One region of the Pseudarthrobacter sp. MM222 genome, then DNA from elsewhere that is predicted to be linked to it. Evidence: riboswitches for the same ligand, from Rfam matches in the RefSeq annotation. Region 1 holds a riboswitch; the other holds the start of a gene.

Region 1 (11,818 bases):
AGCTCGTGCTGCGCGGCCGGGACGAGGCGGAGCAGGATCTCCTCGGCCTTCGGCCCCTGCACGGCGATCAGCGAGGTCTCGGCGGAGGCGTCATTGACGGTGACGTCGAATCCTGCAGCCCGCTCGGCCAGGGCCGCAGCCACGACCTTGGCGTTGCCGGCATTGGGGACCACAAGGAACTTGTCCGTGCCGTCGGCAGCAGCCGGGCGGCGGTAGGTGATGAGGTCGTCAATGATGCCGCCGTCCCCGTTGCAGATCAGCGAGTACTTGGCCTTGCCGACCGCCATCGCGGAGATTTTGCCGACGAGGGCGTAGTCCAGGAACGCCGCTGCGTCCGGGCCGGTGACCCAGACTTCGCCCATGTGGGAGAGATCGAACAGCCCGGCGGACTTGCGCACGGCGTGGTGCTCGGCAAGCTCGGAGCTGTACTTGAGCGGCATCTGCCAGCCGCCGAAGTCCGTGAAGGAGGCGCCGAGCTTCTTGTGCTCTTCGTAGAGGGCCGTGTATTTCTCAGTCATCTCGGGATCCTTAGTTTTCAAACTCGGAGAGGGGCGGGCAGGAGCAGATCAGGTTCCGGTCCCCTGCCGCGCCGTCAATCCGGCCGACCGGGGGGAAATACTTGTCCTGCCGGAGCGTGTGGACGGGGAACGCGGCCTGCTCACGCGGGTACTCGCGGGTCCAGTCGGTGCTGATGACTGCAGCAGCCGTGTGCGGGGCGTTGCGCAGCGGGCTGTGCTCCACGGTGAAGTCACCGTGGGCCACCTGGTCGATCTCGGCGCGGATGGCGACCATGGCCGTGATGAAGCGGTCGATCTCGCCGAGGTCCTCGGACTCGGTGGGCTCCACCATCAGGGTGCCGGCTACCGGGAAGGACAGCGTGGGGGCGTGGAAGCCGAAGTCGATCAGGCGCTTTGCCACGTCCTCGGCGGTGACGCCGGTTTTCGCCGTGAGCTCGCGCAGGTCCAGGATGCACTCGTGGGCAACGAGGCCGCCTTCGCCGGTGTACAGCACCGGGAAGTAGTCGTTGAGCCGGGCCGCAATGTAGTTGGCGGCAAGCAGAGCCGACCTTGTGGCCTCGGTCAGTCCCTGGCCGCCCATGAGCTTCACGTAGGCCCAGGAGATCGGCAGCACGCCGGCGGAACCGTAGCGGGACGCGGAGATCGGCGTGCCGTCGGCCCCGTTCGCGGGGTCCGCGGCGTTGCCCGGCATGAAGGGTGCCAGGTGGGCCTTGGCGGCGACCGGGCCGACGCCCGGTCCGCCGCCGCCGTGCGGGATGCAGAAGGTCTTGTGCAGGTTCAGGTGCGAGACGTCGCCGCCGAACTGGCCCGGCTGGGCCAGGCCCACGAGGGCATTGAGGTTGGCGCCGTCAATGTAGACCTGGCCCCCGGCGGCGTGGATCGCGTCGCAGACCTCGCGGACGTCGGCGTCGAACACGCCGTGCGTGGACGGGTAGGTGATCATGATGCAGGACAGGGCGTCCTTGTGGGCCTCGATCTTGGCGGTCAGGTCCGCGTGGTCGATGGTGCCGTCGGAGGCCGTGGCCACGACCACCACCTTCATGCCGGCCAGGACGGCCGAGGCCGCGTTGGTGCCGTGCGCGGAGGCCGGGATCAGGCAGACGTTGCGCTGATCGTCACCGCGGGAGAGGTGGTAGCCACGGATGGCCAGCAGGCCCGCAAGCTCGCCCTGCGAGCCGGCGTTCGGCTGGATGGAGACCTGGTCATAGCCCGTGATCTCGGTCAGCTGGGCTTCCAGGTCCTCGATCAGTTCGCGCCAGCCGGCGGTCTGGGATTCCGGGGCGAAGGGGTGGATGGAGGCGAACTCCGGCCAGGAGATGGCCTCCATCTCGGCCGTGGCGTTCAGCTTCATGGTGCACGATCCCAACGGGATCATGGTGCGGTCCAGCGCGAGGTCGCGGTCCGAGAGCCGGCGGATGTAGCGCAGCAACTGGGTCTCGGAGCGGTGCGTGTTGAACACCGGGTGCTGCAGGTAGTCCGAGGTGCGTTCGACGGCGGTGTCCAGGCCGAACCCGGCATCGGGGCCTGCGTCGATGACGCTCGCGCCAAACGCGGCCACGACCTCGGCGACGATGGCCGCCGTCGTGGCTTCATCCGCGGAGATGCCGACGGTGTCCGCGTCGATGCTGCGCAGGTTGATGCCCTTGGCCTCGGCGGCGGCGATGATCTGTGCCGCCTTGCCCGGGACCGAAACGGTGACGGTGTCGAAGAAGCTCGTGTGCAGCACGTCCAGACCGGCCGCCTTCAGCGACGCGGCAATGGTCCGGGCGTGGCCGTGCGTGGTCTCGGCGATCGCCTTCAGGCCGTCGGGGCCATGGTAGACGGCGTAGAACGAGGCGACGATGGCCAGCAGCGCCTGCGCGGTGCAGATGTTGGACGTGGCCTTCTCCCGGCGGATGTGCTGCTCACGGGTCTGCAGCGCCAGCCGGTAGGCCGGGACGCCGGCGTTGTCCTTGGACACGCCCACGAGACGGCCGGGCATGGACCGCTCGAGGCCCTTCTGCACGGCCATGTAGGCCGCGTGCGGGCCGCCGAAGAACAGCGGGACACCGAAGCGCTGGGCGGATCCAACGGCGATGTCAGCACCCTGCTCGCCCGGGGAGGTGATCAGCGTGAGGGACAGCAGGTCTGCGGCGACGGTGACGAGGGCGCCGCGTTCCTTGGCATCGGCGATCACAGCCGTGTGGTCAAACACGCGGCCGGAGACACCCGGCTGCTGCAGGACGACGCCGTTGATGACGCCGTCGGGCAGGCCCTTGGAGAGGTCGGCGACCTCGACCTCGAAGCCGAGGGCTTCGGCGCGGCCCCGAACGATCGCGATGGTCTGCGGCAGGCAGTCGGCGTCGAGGACGGTCTTGCCGTCGCGCGCTTCTTTGTTCTTGTTGGCCCTGCGCATCATCAGCACGGCCTCGGCGACGGCGGTGGCTTCGTCCAGCAGGGACGCGTTGGCGATCGGCAGGCCGACGAGGTCCTGGACCATGGTCTGGAAGTTCAGCAGCGCCTCGAGCCGGCCCTGGGAGATTTCGGGCTGGTAGGGCGTGTAGGCGGTGTACCAGGCGGGCGCCTCGAGGATGTTCCGGCGGATGACGGCCGGGGTGAGGGTGTCATAGTAGCCCTGGCCGATCATCTGGACCGCGGTCTTGTTTTTCGCGGCCAGCTGGCGCAGTTCGGCGAGGACCTCGACCTCGCTCAGGGCTTCGCCCAGCGCCAGCGGGGAGTCCTGCCGAATGTCCTTCGGCACGGCGGTGTCCACGAGGGCGTCGACGGTGTCGTAGCCGACAGCCTTCAGCATGGCGTCGACGTCGGACTGACGGCGCGCGCCGATGTGCCGGTCAACGAAGGACGTGGAGGCTGAGGTAACAGTCACAAGGAACTCCATAACTAAGGCGGCGCAGGGTACGCCACATTGATTCGGGTTCCTCCCCGCTCTGTATTGGACCTGAGAGTTTCCGCGGCGCCCGTGCTCTCGCATGGCTCCGCTTGCACCGTCGGTGAGCACAGCATGTCAGCGGACAGCCTGCTACTTTCCAGAGTTGCCTTGCCGCGGCGGTACATGTGCCTGAGAGATTCCTGGGGAGGATTTGCTCCTACGGCGCCTGCTTGTACCTACTTGCAGGACTCTCCCGCCGCAGATCAATGGCATATTCAATTGCTCGTGACCACAGTCACAGCCTCCATTGTCCTACGCCCGGCTCCGCTCCGCAAACCAATGACCCTGCTCCGGCGGGAGTTACGCGCCAGCACCGCCGTCGGACGCGAATTCGCCGGAGCGCTGCGAAGTCGCCGGAAAGTTCCGGCGACTCCGCGCGCTTCCGGCGACCTCGGCGGACGGGATTGCCCCGCGTCCAGCTCAGCCGCGCAGCCGTTCGACGGCGGCCAGGAGGCTTTCGACGTCGCCCTCCACTTCCGGGAGCGGTCCGCCGGGGCCGCGGGCCAGCATCGCGTTGAAATACAGTCCGTCCCCCATATAGAGCACGGCTTTGGCCATGCCGGGCCCGACGTCGGCCGCCAGCAGCTCCAGCCAGCCGGCCTGGGCGGCCGCGATCCGCTGCAGCGTTTCCTCGTGGGCCACCTCGGCCAGCCGGGTCGCGGCAACAAAGACGCGGTCCATCGGAGTGTCCGCCCAGACCGAGGATTTGATGAAGTAGGCGGCGGCCCCTTCCGGCGCAGCGGCCATCCTCCCGAGGTCCTCGCCAAGGAGCCGGTCGAGCCGCTCCAACAGCACGGAGACCATGGCTTCCTTGTTCGGGAAATGGTAGAGCAGGCCGCCCTTGGAGACGCCGGCCAGCCGGGCGACGGCGTCCAACGTTGCTGCCCGTTCACCCTCTTCGATCAGCAGGGATTCGAAGGCGTCAAGGACAGCTTCGCGGGCGACGGGTTTTCTGGGCATGGGTTCCATCATGCCCGTCTAAACGCGCATTTCTTAACTGTACCGTCTGGACGGTATAGTTATCGGTTATGAGGACTACATCGATTCCTGCAGCCACCGGCGCGAGGCCGGCATCCGCACCGCGGGCGCCGTGGCGTGACTGGCTGGCACTTTCCCTGCTGATGTTCCCGGTACTGCTGGTCGCGGTGGACAACACGGCGCTCACCTTCGCGCTGCCCGCCATCGCGCGCAGCCTCGACGCGTCCGGGGTCGAACTGCTGTGGATTGTGGATGCTTATCCCCTGGTGCTGGCCGGCCTTCTGGTAGCGATGGGGAGCCTCGGTGACCGGATCGGACGCCGCCGCCTGCTCTTCATCGGCAGCACCGGCTTCGCCGCCGTCTCGGCCGTCACGGCCTTCGCGCCCAGCGCCGAATGGCTGATCGCCGGGCGGGCGGGGCTCGGGTTCTTCGGCGCAATGCTGATGCCCTCCACACTGTCCCTGATCCGCAACATATTCCCTGAGCCGAACCGCCGCCGGCTGGCCGTGGCCATCTGGGCAGCGGGTTTCTCCGGCGGCGCCGCCCTGGGCCCGATTTTCGGGGGCTGGCTCGTGGAGCACTTCTGGTGGGGCGCGGTCCTGCTGGTAGCGGTGCCGATCATCCTGCCGCTGCTGGCGCTCGGAGTGTTCCTGATTCCGGAGTCGCGCGATCCGAATCCCGGCCGGGTGGACGTTCCCAGCATCGCCCTGTCCCTGCTGGTGATGGTGCCGGTGGTCTATGGCATCAAGGAACTGGCCACGCACGGCCTGTCCCTGGTGCCGCTGGCAGCGATCGGCTTCGGCCTGCTGATGGGGTACGTCTTCATCCGGCGGCAGCAGGCCTTGCTGCGGGACGGCCAGGAACTCCGCGGAACGGGGACGGCTGCCGCTCACACTGCTGCTCCGCGCCCGACCGCGCCGCTGTTGGATGTCAGCCTGTTCGGCAACCGTGTCTTCAGCACGGCCATCACGGCGAACGTATTGGCCCTGTTTTCCTTCAACGGCTTCATTCTCTTCCTCGCCCAGCACCTGCAGCTGCTGGAGGGCCAGTCCCCCTCGGAGTCCGGCGTCGCCATGGTCCCCGCCCTGATCGCCACCGTTGCGGCCGGCCTGCTGGTGGTGCCGCTGGTGCGGACCGTCCGGCCGGGCTTCGTCGTGGCCGGCGGACTGCTGCTGAGCGCCACGGGGTACGGCCTGGTGGCCTTCGGCGACCACGGCAACGGCCCGGCGCTCCTGCTGGCGGCCCTGTTGATCCTCTGCCTGGGCGTCGGCGCGGCGGAGACCATTTCCAATGACCTGATCCTCGGGGCGGCGCCCGCGGAGAAGTCCGGCGCGGCGGCGGCCATTTCCGAGACCGGCTACGAGGTGGGGTCCCTGCTGGGCACCGCCATCCTCGGCTCCATTCTGACTGCCTCCTACCAGGGCAACCTCCGGCTCCCGGACGGCGTCGCCGAGGCTGCACCGGCGGAGGGGGTTGCCCAAGCCCGGGAAACGCTGGCCGGTGCCGTGGACCTGGCGCAGGCCCTTCCCGGCCCGCTGGCGGAAGCCGTGACTGCGGCTGCCCGTGCCGCCTTCGATTCCGGCGTGCACGTGACGGCGGCTATCGCACTGGTGCTGATGGCGGGCGCCTCGGTGCTGGCCGCCGTCGTCCTGCGAAAGGTGCCGACCGCCAAATAGGCCGTTTGAGGCTGCCCTCCAGTCGGGCTTAAATGCCAAGCGCCCGACGCCGGGGAGTACCCGGCGCGGGCGCTTGGACTGCGCTGAGCGCTGAGGCTACTTCTTGCTCTCGGGGGTGGTGACGTTGGCGGTGGCGCGCATGGTCTCCGCATTGACCATCCAGGCGTACTGCTCGAACTTGGCGATGAACGCGTGCAGCAGGTCCGCCGTCGTCGGGTCTTCTTCGTCCACTTCGTCATGGACCTTGCGCATGGTGCCGACAGCGGCGTCAAGCGCGGCGACGATCTTGTCGATAGCGTCCTTGGTGTTAATCAGTCCGGCGGGGAACTCGGCCAGGGAGGTGGACTTGGAGACCGTGGAGCTGCGGCCGTCCGGCAGTGCGTGCAGGGCACGCATGCGCTCAGCCATCTCATCGGCAAAGGCGCGGGCTGCTTCGATGATTTCGTCCAGCTGCAGGTGCAGGTCCCGGAAGTTCGTTCCCACGATGTTCCAGTGCGCCTGCTTGCCCTGGACATGCAGCTCGATCAGGTCCACGAGCACTGCCTGACAGTTGGCGGTGAGGGTAGGTGAAGCTTTCATGCGTCCTCCTGAGTAGGTCCGAATACCGTTAGGTCCGATAGTTCCGACGCTACCCCAGAGCGATTCCGACGGCGACCGGCGCAGTAAAATTTCTCGGTCAGCTTACTAAGTCGGCTTACTACCCCGTTTTGGGCGGTACCTAGACCGCTTCGTTGAGCATGGATGCCGCGGGGAAGATGGCGCGGGTGATGCCGCCGGTGGTTGCCTCGGCCAGCTGGGACAAGTAGTCATTCCGGCGCCTGGGTGTGATCCGGGATTGCGGCTCGAAGCTCTGCCCGGGTTCGTCCGAGTAGTGTGCCGTGAGTCCGTCGCGCATCAGGCGGATGGCTTCGGAACGCTGCTGAGACACTGCCGCGTGGGTGGAGCCGAGTTCCGCGGCGAGTTCCTTTACGGTCCTGTCGCCGAAGTAGATCTCCTCCACCACGTAGCGCATCCGTTCCGGCAGCGATGTCACAGCCGCGCGGAGGTATTGCAGCCGTTCGTCCGCGAGTACGGAGTGTTCGGGGGTCAGTGTCTCCGCTGCCAGCGTGTCGACGACTGCTTCATCAAGGGGCGTCAAGGTGCGGGACGCGTCGGCCAGGGCGGCCTCGACGACGCTCTGCTGCACCCCGAGGGCCGAGGCGATCTCGTCAACAGTGGGAGTGCGTCCCAACGCGGCCGCCAGGGTTTCCTGCACGGACATGGTTTCCTTGATCCGGCGCCGCGCCGAGCGGGTGGCCCAGTCGCTGGCCCGCATTTCGTCCGCGAACGCGCCGAGGATGCGACGGCGGGCAAAGGCTCCGAACGGCACGCCGAGATCCGGGTCAAAGGAGTCGGCGGAGGTAATCAGGGCGATGGCGCCCGCTGACGCCAGGTCGTCGCGGGAAAGGTGTGACGCTTTCGAGCACAAATCTGAAACGAGGTAGCCCACCAGCGGAAGGTGCTGTGTGACCATCTCGTTGCGTTCCGCGCGATTCAATAGATTGTCCCCCCATGAGACCGGATAAGGAGCTTAAAAACACCGAGAGCCGCACCCGCAAACGGTCCCTCACTCCCCCCAAGGGAGGCGGTGTTCGATACCCGGGCGCAGCACCCATGAGGAAACTTATCACCATAACAGCAATGTCCGTGTACCCTCAGGAAAAAGCTTGGCCGAAACTGCGGTAACACTGTTTCGGCGGGGGCCGCAACAAGAAAGGGCGCATGGGTGCGAGTGATCTTTCGGCGGCTCTTTGGCAGGAGCGCCGCGAGCTGGAACTGCTCCTGTTCAGGCTCGAGACACAACGGTTGCACCTCCTGGCCGGGAACCTTCAATGGCTCAGCTTTACCGCCTCCGAAGTCGAAAACGTCCTGGACCGCCTGCGCTTTGAAGCCCTGGCCCGGAGCGTCGAGTCGGCGGCCGTGGCGGCGGAATGGGGACTTCCCGCCCAGGCCACGCTGGTCGAACTGATCGCGGGAGCACCGGCCGGCACCTGGGCGGAAATCCTGCGGGAGCATCGGGCCGGGCTCCGGAATTTGCTCGGCCAGCTCAGTGCCGCGGCGAGCACCGGCCAACAGCTCCTGCGGAACTTGAATCCGCCGGGATCATCAGGGGCGTCCCCAGTTGGGGTGGCCGGCCCGGGACCCGGCGCCGATACAGCGGAGACTCTCGACCAGCTCACCGTGGCTGCCAACATCGAGCGGGCCCGGAACATTCTGCGACGGACCTCGCAGCCAATGCTGGACCAGTATCTCGACGGCGAACTGGGCCAGTAACCGAAAATTGTCAGTCGGAGCTGCCGGCGGGGGCAGGGGGCAACAGTCCGCGCAGGGCGTCCTCGGCATCCGGGCCGGAGCCCGCTCCGGCCTCTGCCGCGGCAAGGTTGGCGGCGGCAATGGCCTCGATGACTTCCTTGCGCTGGATCGGAACGCCCCGGGGTGCCTCGATGCCTATCCGGACACCGTCGCCGCGGCCTTCCAGAACCGTGATGACGATGCCGTCGCCGATCATGATCTGTTCGCCCGGCTTGCGTGTGAGTACCAGCATCCTCTCAATCTACCCTTCGCGGGGTAGGGCTCAGGACGAATCCACGCCCGGGGATCGGCCGAGATCCGCGCAAGCTATATCCCACTGGCCGCCGCGTCGTCGGAGTCGACCCAACCGACCGGCAGCCCCAGCCCCCGGACGGTTTCCGGCGTGGCGGTTTCTTCCGCTCCGACGACGGCGACGGCAGTGACGTTGAGCTGCGAGGCGAGCACCTTGACCCAGCGCGCAGTGTCCTCCTGCTTGCGTCCGGCGTCCACCACCACCCAGAGCTGGTCGGCGGAGATCGCGGCGACAGACTGCAGCCGCGCGACCGTGTCGCGGGCTTTCCCCAGCCCGAAGGCGACGAGCACCGTCTGGTCCGTCAGCACTGCGTGGGCCCGGGCCGCCGTCGCGCTTTGACGACCGTCCACGTGCAGATGACCGTAGGCCGTCAACTTCCCCGCCGTGCGCACGTCTGCGCCGCCGGCCGCCATGGACATCGCCAGGGCCGCGTCGAGCGCGTCGTCCCCGAGGCCGATGAGAACCACCAGATCACCGACCCCGGACAACAGGACCGGAACGGTTTCGCGGGGCGGAGCAGGTGCGGGCCCGCGTCCATCAGGCACCGGAGACGCCGGAATCGGCGCGACCGGCGCGACCGGGACGTCCTCGCGGCCGGTGACGGGGGCGGCCCGCAGCCCGGCGCCGAGCTGTTCCAGCAGTTGCGCAAAGTCCGGCGACTCCGTCGACACGCCGGCGCTGCCGGGGCGGTGCAGGTTGAGTTCGGCCGCGTCGGCCTCTTCGAGCAGCGCCGCGATGGCGGCCCCCTGCAACTGGTGGGAGGGGGCGTCAGCCGGGACCGGAGCCTGGCCGGGGCGGGACGCCGCCGCGGGCGGGACGTTGCGGGAAGCGGCGGAGGCAGGGCGGGAAGCCGCTGGCTCCGGCATGCCGGTACCCGAGCCGCTCCCGGCCGCGGGCGGCTCAACATCCGCCGCCGCGTCTGTGCGAGGGTCCGACCCGGCGAGGACGTCCGGGTCGGGCACGACTTCGCCCGTGACCACCTCATGGCTGGGGAGCACTTCGACGATCGCCTCGTAGCGGTCGCCGGCGAAGAGGCCCGCGATTCCGGGGCTGATGACGCGCTCCGCCGAGACGATGCGGGCCGCGGGGCCGTGCTGCTGTTCCGCCTTGCGGCGGATCTCCTCGAGCGAGGCCCCCTTAAGCCGATAGCGGTTCGGCATGGCGCACGACTCCTACGGTTTCGATCCGGACGTTGGCTGAAGTAACTTCGCGGTAGGACAGCACCGGCACGGAGCCCGGCTGGCTCCCCACGAGGCGGCGGATCGCCGGCCGGAGTGCCGGCGCGCAGACCAGCACGGCCTGGCGGTTGGCGGCCGCAGCGGAATCGACGGCGGATGCAACGGAGCGGAGCACGGCGTCGAGCCGGTCCTGGCCCATGACGATCTGGCTGCCGCCCTCGGCCGGCCGCATGTCCTCGAGCATGGACTGCTCCAGGAGCGGGTCGATCATGATCACATTGAGCACGGGGCCGTCCATGAATTTGGCCGTCAGCGCGGGACCCAATGCCTGGCGGGCTGATTCCACCAGCGATTCGGGATCAGTGGAGACCTTGGCGCGGAGGGTGAGCGCTTCATAAATCCGGGCCAGATCGTTGATCGGCACCTGTTCATCCAGCAGGCCCTGCAGCACACGCTGCAGCTCGGCCAGGGAAAGCAACGACGGGGTGAGCTCGTCGACGGCGGAGGGGCTCTGCTTGCGCACGCCCTCGGTCAGCACCCGGACGTCCTCACGAGACAACAGCCGGGCGGCGTTGGCCGTGACGATCGAGGACAGATGCGTCACCAGGACAGAGACACGGTCGATCACGGTGGCACCGGTCATCTCCGCGTTGTGGCGCATTTCCGCCGGGATCCATTTGCCGGCCAGGCCGAACACCGGCTCGATCATCGCGACGCCGGGGAGCGAATCGAGGTTGTCGCCCAGGGCCAGCATCTGCCCGGACGGGGCAGTGCCGCGGCCAGCCTCCACCCCTGCGATCCGGATCGCATAGCTGGCCAGCGGCAAGTCCACGCTGTCCCGGGTGCGGACAGGCGGGATGACAAGGCCCAACTCCATGGCGATCTTGTGCCGCAGGGACCGGACGCGGGCCAGCAGGTCGTCCGAGGCGCCGGAGACCATGTCCACGAGATCCGGCGCGAGCAGGATTTCCACCGGATGGATGCGCATGTCCTCGAGCAGTTTTTCGTTCGGGTCCATCTCCGGAAAACTCAGCGCCGTCGCCTCGGCCTCCGCGGACTTCTCGTCCTGCCGTTGCTTGGCGGCGATCCGGCGGGACGCGAAGATCAGTCCGCCACCTACCAGGATGAACGGCAGGGGCGGCATGCCCGGGATCAGCGCCATGGCGATCGCGGCGACGCCGGCAATCATCAGCGCGTTGGGCGACTGCATCAGCTGGGTGGACGCCGTGCTGCCCATGTCCGATTCGGCGTTCGACCGGGTCACGATCATGCCGGTGGATACGGCCATCAGCAGTGCCGGGATCTGCGTGACCAGCCCGTCCCCCATCGTGAGGATGCCGTAGGTGCTCAGGGCGTCACCGATTTCCATGCCGCGCTGCAGCATGCCGATCGCGATGCCGCCGACGAAGTTGATGATGATGATGATGAGACCGGCGATCGCGTCGCCCTTGACGAATTTGGATGCACCGTCCATGGCGCCATAGAAGTCGGCCTCCGCCGAGACCTCGGCGCGCCGCTCCCGGGCCTGCGTGTCCGTGATGAGCCCGGCGTTGAGGTCGGCGTCGATCGCCATCTGCTTGCCGGGCATGGCGTCGAGGGTGAAGCGGGCGCCGACTTCCGCGACGCGCTCGGCGCCCTTGGTGACCACCACGAACTGGATGACCACGAGGATCAGGAACACCACCGCGCCGATGATCAAGGATCCGCCCACGGTGACATGGCCAAAGGCCTCGATCACCTGGCCGGCGTACCCCTCCCCCAGCACCAGCCGGGTGGAGGCCACGTTGAGGCCCAGCCGGAACAGGGTGGCGACCAGGAGCAACGAGGGGAATACCGAGAAGTCCAGCGGCTTCTTCACGAACATGCTGGTCAGCAGGACCAGGAGCGCCAGCAGG
Region 2 (11,818 bases), 1.3 Mb from region 1:
GCCAGCCGGTAGGCCGGGACGCCGGCATTGTCCTTGGAGACACCGACGATACGGCCGGGGAGCGTGCGTTCCATGCCGTTCCGGACCGCCATGTAGGCCGCGTGCGGGCCGCCGAAGAACAGCGGCACGCCCAGTCGCTGCGTGGATCCGACGGCGATGTCAGCACCCTGCTCGCCCGGAGGGGTAATCAGCGTGAGCGCAAGGAGGTCTGCGGCGACGGTGACGAGGGCGCCGCGTTCCTTGGCATCGGCGATCACGGCGGTGTGGTCGAACACGCGGCCGGAGACGCCGGGCTGCTGCAGGACGACGCCGTTGATGACGCCGTCGGGCAGTCCCTTCGAGAGGTCCGCGACCTCCACCTCGAAGCCGAGGGCTTCGGCGCGGCCCCGAACGATGGCGATGGTCTGCGGGAGGCAGTCGGCGTCGAGGACGGTCTTTCCGTGCTGGGCCGCTGCGTTCTGTCCTGCGGACTTATTGGCCCTGCGCATCAGGAGCACGGCCTCGGCGACGGCGGTGGCTTCGTCGAGCAGGGACGCGTTGGCTACCGGGAGCGCGGTGAGGTCCTGGACCATGGTCTGGAAGTTCAGCAGCGCCTCGAGCCGGCCCTGGGAGATTTCGGGCTGGTAGGGCGTGTAGGCGGTGTACCAAGCGGGGGCTTCGAGGATGTTGCGGCGGATCACCGGCGGGGTGACCGTGTCGTAATAGCCCTGGCCGATCATCTGGACCGCGGTCTTGTTCTTCGCGGCCAGCGTGCGCAGTTCGGCCAGGACCTCGACCTCGCTCAGTGCGCTGTCCAGGTTGAGCGGCTTTTCCTGGCGGATCGAAGCGGGCACGGCGTTGTCGACGAGGCCGTCAAGGCTGTCGTAGCCGATGACCTTGAGCATGGCGTCGATGTCGGTTTGGCGGCGCGCGCCGATGTGGCGGTCTGCGAACGTGGACGGGGACGATTGAACCGTCATTGAGGAACTCCATAATTCAGGTGGCGCCAAAGTGCCACGATGATTCGGGTTCCTCCCCGCTCTGTATTGGACCTGAGAGTTTCCGTTTTGCCTGCTGTTAGCAGCGCGCCACTTGCACCGTCGGTGAGCCCGGTTTCCCGGACTGCTTTCCAGAGTTGCCTTGCCGCGGCGGTACGTGGGCCTGAGAGATTCCTGGGGAGGATTTGCTCCTACGGCGCCTGCTGAACGTACCGGCAGGACTCTCCCGCCGCAGATCATAAGCCGTGCCACTGGTGGGTGACACGGCTCACACGCTACCTCTTGGGCGGACGGGATGCAAGGAGCCGGTTCACATGTGTCGTTGTTTACCCCCAGACGATAGCTTTGAAGTATGACGGCTAGCTACAGGTACGACGTTGAGGTCCTGCATCTGCTCGTGTCGCCGGCGCACGCTTACTTCGGCCGCGCGCGCGAGGGTGCAGCCGATGTCCCCACCACCGACGCCGGGCAGGCAGAGCTGGTGGCCGGCAAGGGCGTCGTCGGTGACCGGTTCTTCGGCAAGGCCGCGCACATGGATGCAGCAGTCACCTTGATCGCGGCCGAGGCCCTCGAAGCGATGGCCTTAGAGCTGGGCGTCGAGCCGTTCGACCCGCTCCTGACCCGGCGCAACGTGGTCCTCCGGGGAGCCCAGCTGGCTCCGCTGCTCGGACACGCTTTCGCGCTGGAATCCCGCGGCGACCTGGTGCGGCTCAAGGCCGGGCGGCCTGCTCACCCTTGTGCCTGGATGGACGAGATGCTCGCCCCGGGTGCCCACAAGGCCATGCGGGGGCGGGGCGGAATGCGCTGCCAGGTGTTGTCCGACGGCGTCCTGCACCGCGGACCCGCCGTCCTGATCAGTCCCGTGCAGCTGGACCCAGAGCGCGCAGGCGACGCGACCTTGCTGCGCCCGTCCCGGTTGCCCTAGCCCGGTCCGGTCCGCAGATCAGACGTGCTGATCGACGAGCACCGGGTTGCCGTCCGGATCCAGGACGATGAAGCTCGCCGGCCCCGTCGTTCCCTCGTCAGCCTCGGACAGGAACTCCATGCCCTTGGCTTTGAGTTCCCGCTGGAGTTCGCGTATATCGGTGAACGCGTCCACCGCCTCCGCGTTCTGGTTCCAGCCCGGGTTGAACGTGAGCATGTTCTTCTCAAACATTCCCTGGAAGAGGCCGATGACGGTCTCGCCGTTCTTCAGGATCAACCAGTTCTGGTTCGGGTCGCCCCCGAAACTGCTGAAGCCAAGGTTCTCGTAGAACGCGGCAGAAGCCGCGATGTCCTTCACCGCGAGGCTGATCGAAAAAGCGCCGAGCTGCATGGGTTACTCCACTCTCTTGAGGGACGGATGTTACCGATGATACGCGCGGCTACGTCGAGGGAAGGCGCTGCTGGTTGACCCTCAGCCGCGCCACGAGCGTGGCGGCGAGCAGCGCCGTCGTTATTTCCAGAGCTACTACGGCCAGCAGATCGGTGGTGGCCGAGGGGTCGCCGGTGCCTGCGACGCCGGCCTGGTGGCCGTGGCCGGACGCGCCGCTCCCCAGCAGCAGGAAGCCATGGACCGCCACCATCAACAGCGCAGAAGCCATGACCTGTCGAAGGGCCGTGATCCTGCTGTGCCGCCAGATGTGCACGGTGCAGGGAACACACACGGCGGCCAGCGCCAACATCACCGCGTTCAGCCAGGCGCCGTGGTGATTTTCGACTGCGAGCCACAGGTGTGTGAGGCACGATGCGGCCGTAAGAACGGCACAGAGGCGGGGGTGCAGGACGGGCCCCTGACGGACCCGTCCCGCGGCCAGTGTCATGCCAAGTGCCTAGCCGTGGCAGTGGCCGGCGGCCTGATGCGACGAGCCGCCCTGCCCGCAGCTGGCATCCCGACCCGGCGGAACATCCAGGACCGGGCTCCGGTCGAAGAAGCCTTCAGGCCGCAGTTTGAAGCCCACGGAGTCCACGGGCATTATGGGCCAGTCCTCCATACGCGGGAAGTGCGTCAGCCCGAAGGTGTGCCACACCACGATGTCCTGCCCGTCGATGTCGCGGTCCTGGGCTACGTAGGCCGGCAGGCCGGCTCCGCCTGGATGCTGGTTTACGAAGTCGCCCGTCGGGTAGCGCTCGTCGTCGGCGTAGCGGGTGACCCAGAGGTCCTTGGTGGCGAAGGCGGCGCGTGCGGCGATGGAGGATCCCGGGTCCGCGAGCAGCGTGGGCTGGTTTTCCGCGTGGAGCTTGTAGCCCACGGGTTCACCCAGACGGTTCAGGGATTCGGGGTTGGAGATGATCCAGACCCTGCCTGAGCGGGCATCAGCTTCCCGGACGCCTTCGGACTCACGGGCGAGCACGGTGCGCTTGCGGGAGAATGCGTTGCCGCGTTCATTGCCCTTGCCCATGGCCTGACGGACGACGTCCACTTCTTCCACCCGGTTGGTGAATCCGTCAACCGCCATGTCCAGCCGTGCGCTGAAGAGGTGCTGGTGGAAGGGAGCGCCGAGGCCGGGGGCGAGCTGAGAGATGTTGTCCGAGCCGCCGTCGGGGAAGGCGCTGGTGAAGACTACGCCGGTCGCCTTGGCCTCGAATTCGATGGTGCCGTCGAGGTAGAGGTACCAGTAGAAGCCGTAGTCGTAGTTGCCGATGGTGGTGAAGAACGAGATGACGAGGCGGCGGTTCCGGCGGGTGTAGCCGATGCCGGACCAGAGGTCGCTGTGCTTCGCCAGGATGCCCGAGTCCTCCTCGTGCATGCAGATGCCGTTGCGGATTTCGCGCGGATTGCCGAGCGCGTCACTGATGACGGGGCTGAGGTAGGTGATGTCGCCGAGGCAGTCGCATCCCAGCTCGAGGGAGTTGGCGTACTGGCCGACCAGGTATTCGCCGGTGTCGAAGTAGTTCTGCCAGGACCGGATGGGCGACGGGTCGCCGTAGGGAACCACCATTTCGGCGATGGATGCCCGGTTGATGATGGGGCGGAGCCTGTCGCCGTCGCGGAATGCGAGGTTGTGCAGCACAACTCCTTCGCGGACGTCGAACCCGACGTCGACGCTCCACTTCTCCCATTCCACGTGGTTGCCGCCGGTGACGGTGAAGCTGGGGCCCTCGGGCTGGGTGATGCTGATAGGCTTCTGCGTTGTCCGCAACGGCCCGGTGAGTTCCGGATCGGTGTAATTGCCGTGCTCGGCCGGGACAGCCACGGCTCCGAGGTCCAGGACCTGCGTCACTTTCTTGCCGACCACATCCACGTAGGCAACGAGGCCGTCCACCGGGTGCGCCCAGGCGCTGTCCTCCGGAAATTCCTGCACGAACGCCAGGCCGCGAAGGATGCGGCGGCCTTTTTCTTCCGGGTACTCGAAGACGCCGGCTGAGAGGGGTGCCACTCGTACTTTGCTGACGTCGAGGTCCCGTACCGCCAGGGCGGCCAGCCAGCGCTCATCAGTGGCCAGCAAGGTTTCCACAACTTCGAACTCCTCCTCGAGGACAGGGAGCTCACCGCTCACGGCGGTATCGAGCTCGACGACGGATTCCACCTCCCGCCGCGTGGTTGAGACGATCACGTCCCGGGGAGCGCCGCCGGCGACGTCATGGATGAACACCCGGAAGCGCCTGTCGGCCGCTGCCCCGCCGGCTTTCCCGGCTGCCCGCGCTTCCCCGTCTGCCCGCGCCGGGTCGAGGAGGCCCAGGTAGGCGATGCGGTGCTGGGGCCCGAAGTGCCCGCGGGCGTCCAGGATGGCGCGGACCTCGGCGATCTCGGAGCCTGTTGCCAGGGCGAATGCCGTTGCTGTGTCTGCTGGTGCAAGCGTCATGAAGAAACCTTTGATCGGACCATTTTTCGGTCACCGGGTTTTATTTTCTATAGTTGTAGATAATAAGTGTCCGTAAGATGGCTCACAAGAGTCTGAGCGAAATATTTCCTGGGAGTAGCCGCGGTGCCGAAGATAGTTGACCATGACGAGCGGCGCCTGGAACTGGTCGATGCCGCCTGGCGCATCATCGCCCGTCACGGCCTCGAAGGCGCCACCATGCGGGAGATCGCCACCGAGGCGGGCTTTGCCAACGGGGCCCTCAAACCATATTTCCCCACCAAAGACACACTTTTGGAATTCGCTTTTGGACACGTGTTCAACCGGACCAACAAGCGGATAGCGGAGGTGACGGCGAACAAGTACGGGCTTGCCGCACTGCGGGCCTTCTGCCTGGAGGTGCTTCCCCTGGATGAGGAGCGGGTTAACGAAGCGCGGATCGTCATCCCGTTCTGGCAGAAGGCGGTCAACGATCCGCAGAAAGCGCAGATCCACCAGCAGTCCATGGAGGAGTGGCTTGCCACCATCCGGCGTTACCTCGCCGAGGCGCGGAACGCCGGTGACATCGGTACCGCCGTCGCCGACGCAGTCCTTGCCAGCCAGCTGCTGAACATGCTGCTGGGCGCCCAAATAGCGGCAGCCCTGGCACGGGACGGCAAGACCGATCCCGCCTTGGCCGACCAGCTCGAGGGATTCCTGGCCCTACTGGCCGGGTAGCCGCGTTTGCAAATGCCCAGCCAACCCGGACAGCAAGGCCGGGACGCCACCCAGGAGACCGCTGCAATGACCATTCCCCGCGAAGTCGACACCCCGGACATTCTGATCGACCTCGACATCCTCGAGCGGAACATCACGCGGATGGCGGCTGCCGTCCGGGAGAAGGGCCTCGCGCTGCGGCCCCATGCCAAGACGCACAAGATCGCGGAGATTGCCGCCCGCCAGATGGCAGCCGGCGCAGCAGGACTGACCGTGGCAACCATCGGCGAAGCCGAGGTGTTCGCGGCCGCGGGAGTGGATGACCTCTTCATCGCTTACCCACTGTGGAGTTCGCCGCAGAAAGCAGAGCGGCTCCGGCGCCTGGCGGCAACCGTGAAAATCGCAGTGGGAGTGGACTCCGCAGCGGGAGCATCGATGCTTGGAAACGGCCTGGGGAGTGCGGCTGCGAACGTCAGCGTCCTGGTCGAGATTGACAGCGGCCACCATCGAAGCGGGGTCAGCCCGGAGGCCGCGTCCGTGGTGGCCGCGGCGGCCTCCCGGGCGGGGCTGCACGTGGCGGGGGTCTTCACTTTTCCGGGCCACAGCTATGCCCCCGGCATGCCGGCGTCGGCCGCAGCGCAGGAGCAGCAGGCGCTGCGACAGGCCGCGGAATCCCTGGCGGCCGCCGGGTTCGAAGCCGTGCGCCGCAGCGGAGGGTCCACACCGACGGCGCTCCTGACCGACGGGTCAGCAGCCACTGAAGTCCGCCCGGGCGTTTATGTCTTCGGCGACGCCCAGCAGCTCGAGCTGGGCCGTTGCGCCGTGGAGGACATTGCGCTCACGGTCGCGGCCACCGTGGTCAGCCACCATGTCACTGCGCCCGGTACCCCGGCACGCTTTATCATCGACGCCGGCAGTAAGATCCTGGGCAGTGACCGGCCCGCGTGGGCAAGTGGGTTCGGGCGGCTGATGGACCACCCGACCGCCCGGATCACCGCCCTGTCGGAACACCATGCCACAGTCGAGTGGCAGGACAGCGGCGCCCTGCCCGGCCTCGGAGACCGCCTTCGCGTCATCCCGAACCACGTGTGCCTGGCCATCAACCTGGTCGACGATGTCGCCGTGATCCGCCGCGGCGCACTCGTGGACCGCTGGGCCGTGGCCGCCCGCGGCAAGAACAAGTAGGGCTCCGGACGTCTTTTTTCGCCACCTGTTGAAAAAAGCTGGCCTCGGCGATATCCTGATGGGACTGTGTTCCAGGACACAGTCCACCCGGGGAACCAACGTCACGTGGCCATCCGTCGTCAGGAACATCCATGCCAGCAGCTCCAGCCCAGCCCGCCAGCCAGAACCTCACCTCCAGCGTTGCGCCGACGTTCGACCACTGGAAGCACCTGGTGGCGGAGTCGTTCGTGCCGCTTGCGGCCCGGACAGCAGACGTGGACGGCTTCCGGGGGCAGATGCGGCGGCGCGTGCTCGACCGCATGTCCATCGTGGAAGTCACTGCCACGTCCCACGAGGTCCACCGCACGCCGGACCTGATTGCCAACTCCGGCGAACGCTACTTCAAGCTCAATCTCCAGCTGGAGGGCACGGGGATCCTGATCCAGGACAACCGCGAGGCCCTTCTGCGGCCTGGTGACCTGGCGATTTATGACACCAACCGGCCGTACACCCTGGCTTTCGAGGAACAGGCCCGGATGATGGTGCTGATGTTCCCCTGCGACACCCTCACACTGCCCACTGATTACGTGGGCCAGCTTGCCGCGGTGACCCTGGCCGGCAGCACCGGCCTCAGCGGTATTGTGGGACAGTTCATCCGCCAGCTGTCTGAGAACCTTGAGGTCCTGAGCGGTCCCAGCGGTTCGCGGCTGGCCGCAAACGCCCTGGACCTGGTGTCCACGATGCTGCACGCTGAAATGGACATCGCTCCGGACCAGATGAAGCCCCAGGCGCTCCTGGCCGTCGCAGTACGCGAATATATCGAGGCCAACCTGTCTGATCCCCTGTTGTCACCGGCGAGCATTGCAGCGGCGCACTTCATCTCCACAAGGCATCTGCACAACGTCTTCCATGAGTCAGGGGCCACCGTGGCCAACTGGATCAGGGGCCAGCGGCTTGACGGCGCCCGCCGCGACCTTCGGGATCCGCTGCATGCCGGAAAATCCGTGGGCGCCGTAGCTGCCCGCTGGGGATTCCTGGACGCGGCGCACTTCAGCCGGACCTTCCGCGAAGCCTTCGGCCTGTCCCCCAGCACCTGGCGCCGGGGCGCCTGAGCGCCGGCCGGCGTCCGCAGCGCCCTCTTTCATCCGCAGCGCCCTCTTTTAAACAGCGACGGCAGATGGCCCGGCGCGGAAGCCCTGCTCCGCGCCGGGCCATCCCGGTCTCTTCTACCGCCCACCCGAAGGCTGCGGGCTAGACGATGTGCCCCAGATTGTTGGCCCTTTGACGGCGTTCGATCCGCGATTCCACCAGCACGCCCGCGGCGAACATCACCGGGACTGCCGAAAGCAGCGCGATGGCCGTCTCGATGCTGCCTCCGATCAGGGCGGTGAAGTTGCTGGTGACCAGAGACAGGACCCACGCCAGCAGCAGGGCGGCAAGCGCCGGCGCAAGAAGGGTCTGCCAGAGCTGGCCCGCCACGCGGTCCCTGCGGAAGAAGCCGACGACGGCCGCCGAGCAGAGGATGTACAGCACTAGCAGTGCTGCAACGGCAAGCCCGCTGAACCAGGAGAACAGAGTCAGGACGGGATCGAGCGCCAGCAGCGCGAAGGGGGCCACCAGTACGACGGCGGTGAGCGTCTGGATCCAGGCCGCAACAGCGGGCGCGCGGTGCCGGTTGGTCCGGGCCACGATGGCGGGCAGGGAGCCGCGGAGCGCCAGCGAGTGCAGGTACCGGTTGATGCCGTTATGGAATGCGATGATGCCGGCCAGCAGGGAGGTCACCAGCAGGATGCCGGTGGTGATCCCCGCCCACGGGCCGAAGAGCTCCACCATGGGTGCCAGCACGAAGGTAGTTGCGTCCCCTGACTCGAGGGCCGCGCCGGCCGCGCCCATCACCTGGGCGGGTCCGTAGTAGCTGACCAGCATCCAGGAGATGAAGGAGAAGAAGACGGCGATGACGCCCACGGACAAGTACGTTGCCCGCGCCACCGTGCGATGGGCGTCCTTGGCCTCGGCCGAATAGATTGCGGTGGATTCGAAGCCGAACATGGAGGCCACGGCGAACATGATGGCCACGCCCGGGGCGCCGCTGGCAATAGCCTCCGGCGAGAAGGAAGCTGCGATGCTGAGGCCTTCAGGCCCGCCGCCGCGAAACAGGACCGTGAAGCCGAACAGGAGCAGGACCGCTACTTCGAGGCCCACCAGGAGGGCCAGGACCCGGGCGCCGAGCTCAATGTTGAGCGAACCCAGCACCTGCACTCCGGCCATAGTGACCAGGGCCAGCAGCCACCACGGGATACTTAGGCCAATGGAGGCCAGCAGGCCGGAGAACGCGGCGCCGTACAGTCCATACATGGCAGCCTGCACCGTGCTGTAGGCGAGCAGGGCCAGCCAGGCCGCACCGGCGCCGGCTTTCCTGCCAAAGGCTGCGGTCACGTAGGCGTAGAAGGCACCATTGGCCTGGATCTTCCGGCTCATCGCGACGAAGCCGACGGCAAAAATGACAATGACGACGCCGACAATCAGATAGGCGCCCGGGGCGCCGGCGCCGTTGCCGAGCGCCGCAGCCAACGGGGAAGCGCCGGCGATTCCGGTCAGCGGCGCCTGGGCGGAAAGGACAAAGAACAGGATGCCCATGACGCCGATGCTGCCGGTGCGAAGGGCGGTGGAGTGCTCCTTGGCGGGCGGCGCTGCCTCAGTCGTCCGGAACTCAGAATTCGAAATACTCATTGGATCCTTCTAACGGTCATGAGTTTGGGGGAAGGTGCGGTCTTCAAGTCGCGCACTGTGAAATCCAGCATGTCAGGGGGCGCCCGAAGCGCTTTGTCCTGCAGCGATCAGTTGTTGTGCCTAAGCGCATGGCAGATCAATTGCCGGCTCGGGATCAGCGTCCCGGCGCCATCAGCGACCCAGTTGGGTGGCTGGGCACGCGGCGTGAAACCATACGGAACATGGCCCAGAAAATTGCGTACCAGGGTGAGCCCGGCGCCAACTCCAATATTGCGTGCATGCAGATGTTCCCCCAGCTGGAGAGCGTTCCGTGTGCCAGCTTCGAGGACGCCTTCGAACTGGTAGCCAGCGGCGAGGCCGACCTGGCCATGATTCCGATCGAGAACTCGATCGCCGGCCGGGTGGCGGACATCCACATTCTGCTCCCCCAGTCCCGCCTGCAGATCGTGGGAGAGTTCTTCCTGCCCATCCACTTCGACCTACTGGGCATCCCCGGCAGCACTATTGAGGACGCCGCTGAGGTCCACAGCCACATCCATGCCCTCGGCCAGTGCCGGCGCCTGATCCGGGAGGCGGGGCTGCGCCCCGTCATCGCGGGGGACACCGCCGGATCTGCCCGTGAGGTGAGCGAATGGAACGATCCCCGCAAGCTGTCCCTCGCTCCCCCGCTGGCCGCCCAGATCTACGGCCTGGAAGTGCTGGCGTCGAGGGTTGAGGACGACCCCTCCAACACCACCCGGTTTGTGGTTCTGGCGCGCGAAAAGGAACTGCCGGCCCGGGATGAGTTGCCCGGACCGGCAGTGACCAGCTTTGTGTTCCGCGTCCGGAACGTCCCCTCCGCGCTCTACAAGGCATTGGGCGGGTTCGCCACCAACGGTGTGAACATGACCCGTCTGGAGAGCTACATGGTAGGCAACGAGTTCGCCGCCACCATGTTCATGGCCGATGTGGAAGGGCACCCGGAAGACCTGCCGCTACGCCTCGCCCTGGAGGAGTTGGCGTTCTTCACCACCGAGGTGCGCGTCCTGGGCGTTTATGCAGCCGCTGACTACAGGACGGCCCAGTCAGTCATCGGCTGACCGCCGCATCCCTCCTCGCAGGCAGGATATGCGCGAAGAACGCCCCGAGCTCCGCCGTGGCAGTCAGCGGCAGGACGTTGGCGACGTACTGGTCCGGGCGCACCACCACCACGACGCCGTCGCGGCTGAGCCCGCGCAGCTCGAAGATGTCGGCGGCCGGATCGGCGGCGTAGACGTTCTCCAGGTAGGTGAGGCGGAACGGGCCCACCTGCGGCTTGAACACAGCGGGCACGGCGCCGATGTCGATGCTCGTGTGATCCTGCTGGTAGATCACCTTCACGTCGAACCAGGCGTCGCGGTCGGCGCCCGGCGGCGTTGCGGCGAGAGGAGAGTCCGGCGAGTTCGCGATCCACTCGGCGAAGTCCGCGACGGGTGACGCCGCTCCGGGCACCGCTGCTCCCTTCTGTCCGGTGTTCTGCTGTCCCATGCTCTGCTGTCCCTTTCGGGGCGTTGCCGCGTCGGCAAAGACGTAGATCCGCCACCGGCCGTCCGCCTTGGCTTGGTGCCCGAGGTGCAGCGGGTTTGTATCGCAAACCCGCACGACTGGCGCGGACTTGAATCGCTTGCCAATGGTGAACCCGGTGGCCAAGTCCTGATGCACCGGCTCACCCACGAGCATGGATGGTGCGTACTGGGTCATGAAGCCTGCCGGAAATTCCGCGGTGCTTACATAAAAGTCTTCCAGCTCGGAAGGGTTCTCAAATTCCTCCGGCTTCTTCGCCATGAGGGAGGACCACTCCTTGTCGAAGTCAATGAGGTTCTTCGCGATGACCTGGCGCTCGGCTGAGTAGGTGGACAGCAGGCTCTCCGGGCTTCGGCCTTCAAGCACGTGCCCGAGCTTCCACCCCAGGTTGAAGCCATCCTGCATAGAGACGTTCATGCCCTGGCCGGCCTTGGCGCTGTGCGTGTGGCAGGCGTCGCCGGTGATGAAGACGCGCGGCGTCCGGGTGCCGAGCTCCTGCGGGAGGACGTCGTCGAACCGGTCCGTGAGCCGGTGGCCCACCTCGTACACGCTGTGCCACGCGACGTTCCGGACGTCGAGTGTGTAGGGATGCAGAATGTCGTTCGCCCTGGCGATGATCTGCTCGATGGTGGTGCCTCGCACGGCGCCTTTATCGTTCGGATTCACCTCACCCAAGTCAACGTACATGCGGAAGAGGTGGCCGCCTTCACGCGGGATCAGCAGAATACTTCCGCCCTCACCGGACTGGATGGCGCACTTCGTTCGGATGTCGGGGAAGTCCGTGACGGCGAGGACGTCCATCACGCCCCAGGCATGGTTGGCCTGATCTCCGGCCAGCGTGCAGCCGATCGACTCGCGCACCTTGCTGCGCGCTCCGTCGGCGCCGACGACGTACTTTGCCCGGACAATGCGTTCCTGGCCCACGTT

The links. A riboswitch is a leader RNA that binds a small molecule or an ion and turns the genes downstream of it on or off. The one in region 1 is predicted to bind glycine.
Region 2: another riboswitch for glycine. It lies ahead of gcvP (aminomethyl-transferring glycine dehydrogenase); the one in region 1 lies ahead of gcvP (aminomethyl-transferring glycine dehydrogenase).

Annotation. Positions count from the first base shown of each region.
Region 1 covers NZ_OX352321.1:723,240-735,057, reverse strand. Annotated here, with positions in the region: gene gcvT (glycine cleavage system aminomethyltransferase GcvT) at 1-518, opposite strand, end outside; gene gcvP (aminomethyl-transferring glycine dehydrogenase) at 529-3,396, opposite strand; glycine riboswitch at 3,436-3,553, opposite strand; glycine riboswitch at 3,555-3,653, opposite strand; gene OM977_RS03515 (TetR/AcrR family transcriptional regulator) at 3,868-4,407, opposite strand; gene OM977_RS03510 (MFS transporter) at 4,476-6,101, shown strand; gene OM977_RS03505 (Dps family protein) at 6,198-6,680, opposite strand; gene OM977_RS03500 (sigma-70 family RNA polymerase sigma factor) at 6,820-7,638, opposite strand; gene flgN (flagellar export chaperone FlgN) at 7,863-8,414, shown strand; gene OM977_RS03490 (carbon storage regulator) at 8,425-8,685, opposite strand; gene OM977_RS03485 (hypothetical protein) at 8,760-9,905, opposite strand; gene OM977_RS03480 (flagellar biosynthesis protein FlhA) at 9,883-11,818, opposite strand, start outside.
Region 2 covers NZ_OX352321.1:3,735,703-3,747,520, forward strand. Annotated here, with positions in the region: gene gcvP (aminomethyl-transferring glycine dehydrogenase) at 1-959, opposite strand, end outside; glycine riboswitch at 1,011-1,117, opposite strand; glycine riboswitch at 1,119-1,216, opposite strand; gene OM977_RS17140 (MOSC domain-containing protein) at 1,330-1,902, shown strand; gene OM977_RS17145 (VOC family protein) at 1,921-2,292, opposite strand; gene OM977_RS17150 (hypothetical protein) at 2,342-2,779, opposite strand; gene OM977_RS17155 (primary-amine oxidase) at 2,789-4,762, opposite strand; gene OM977_RS17160 (TetR/AcrR family transcriptional regulator) at 4,886-5,476, shown strand; gene OM977_RS17165 (alanine racemase) at 5,543-6,640, shown strand; gene OM977_RS17170 (helix-turn-helix domain-containing protein) at 6,772-7,731, shown strand; gene OM977_RS17175 (APC family permease) at 7,871-9,349, opposite strand; gene OM977_RS17180 (prephenate dehydratase) at 9,571-10,428, shown strand; gene OM977_RS17185 (FAD-binding monooxygenase) at 10,418-11,818, opposite strand, start outside.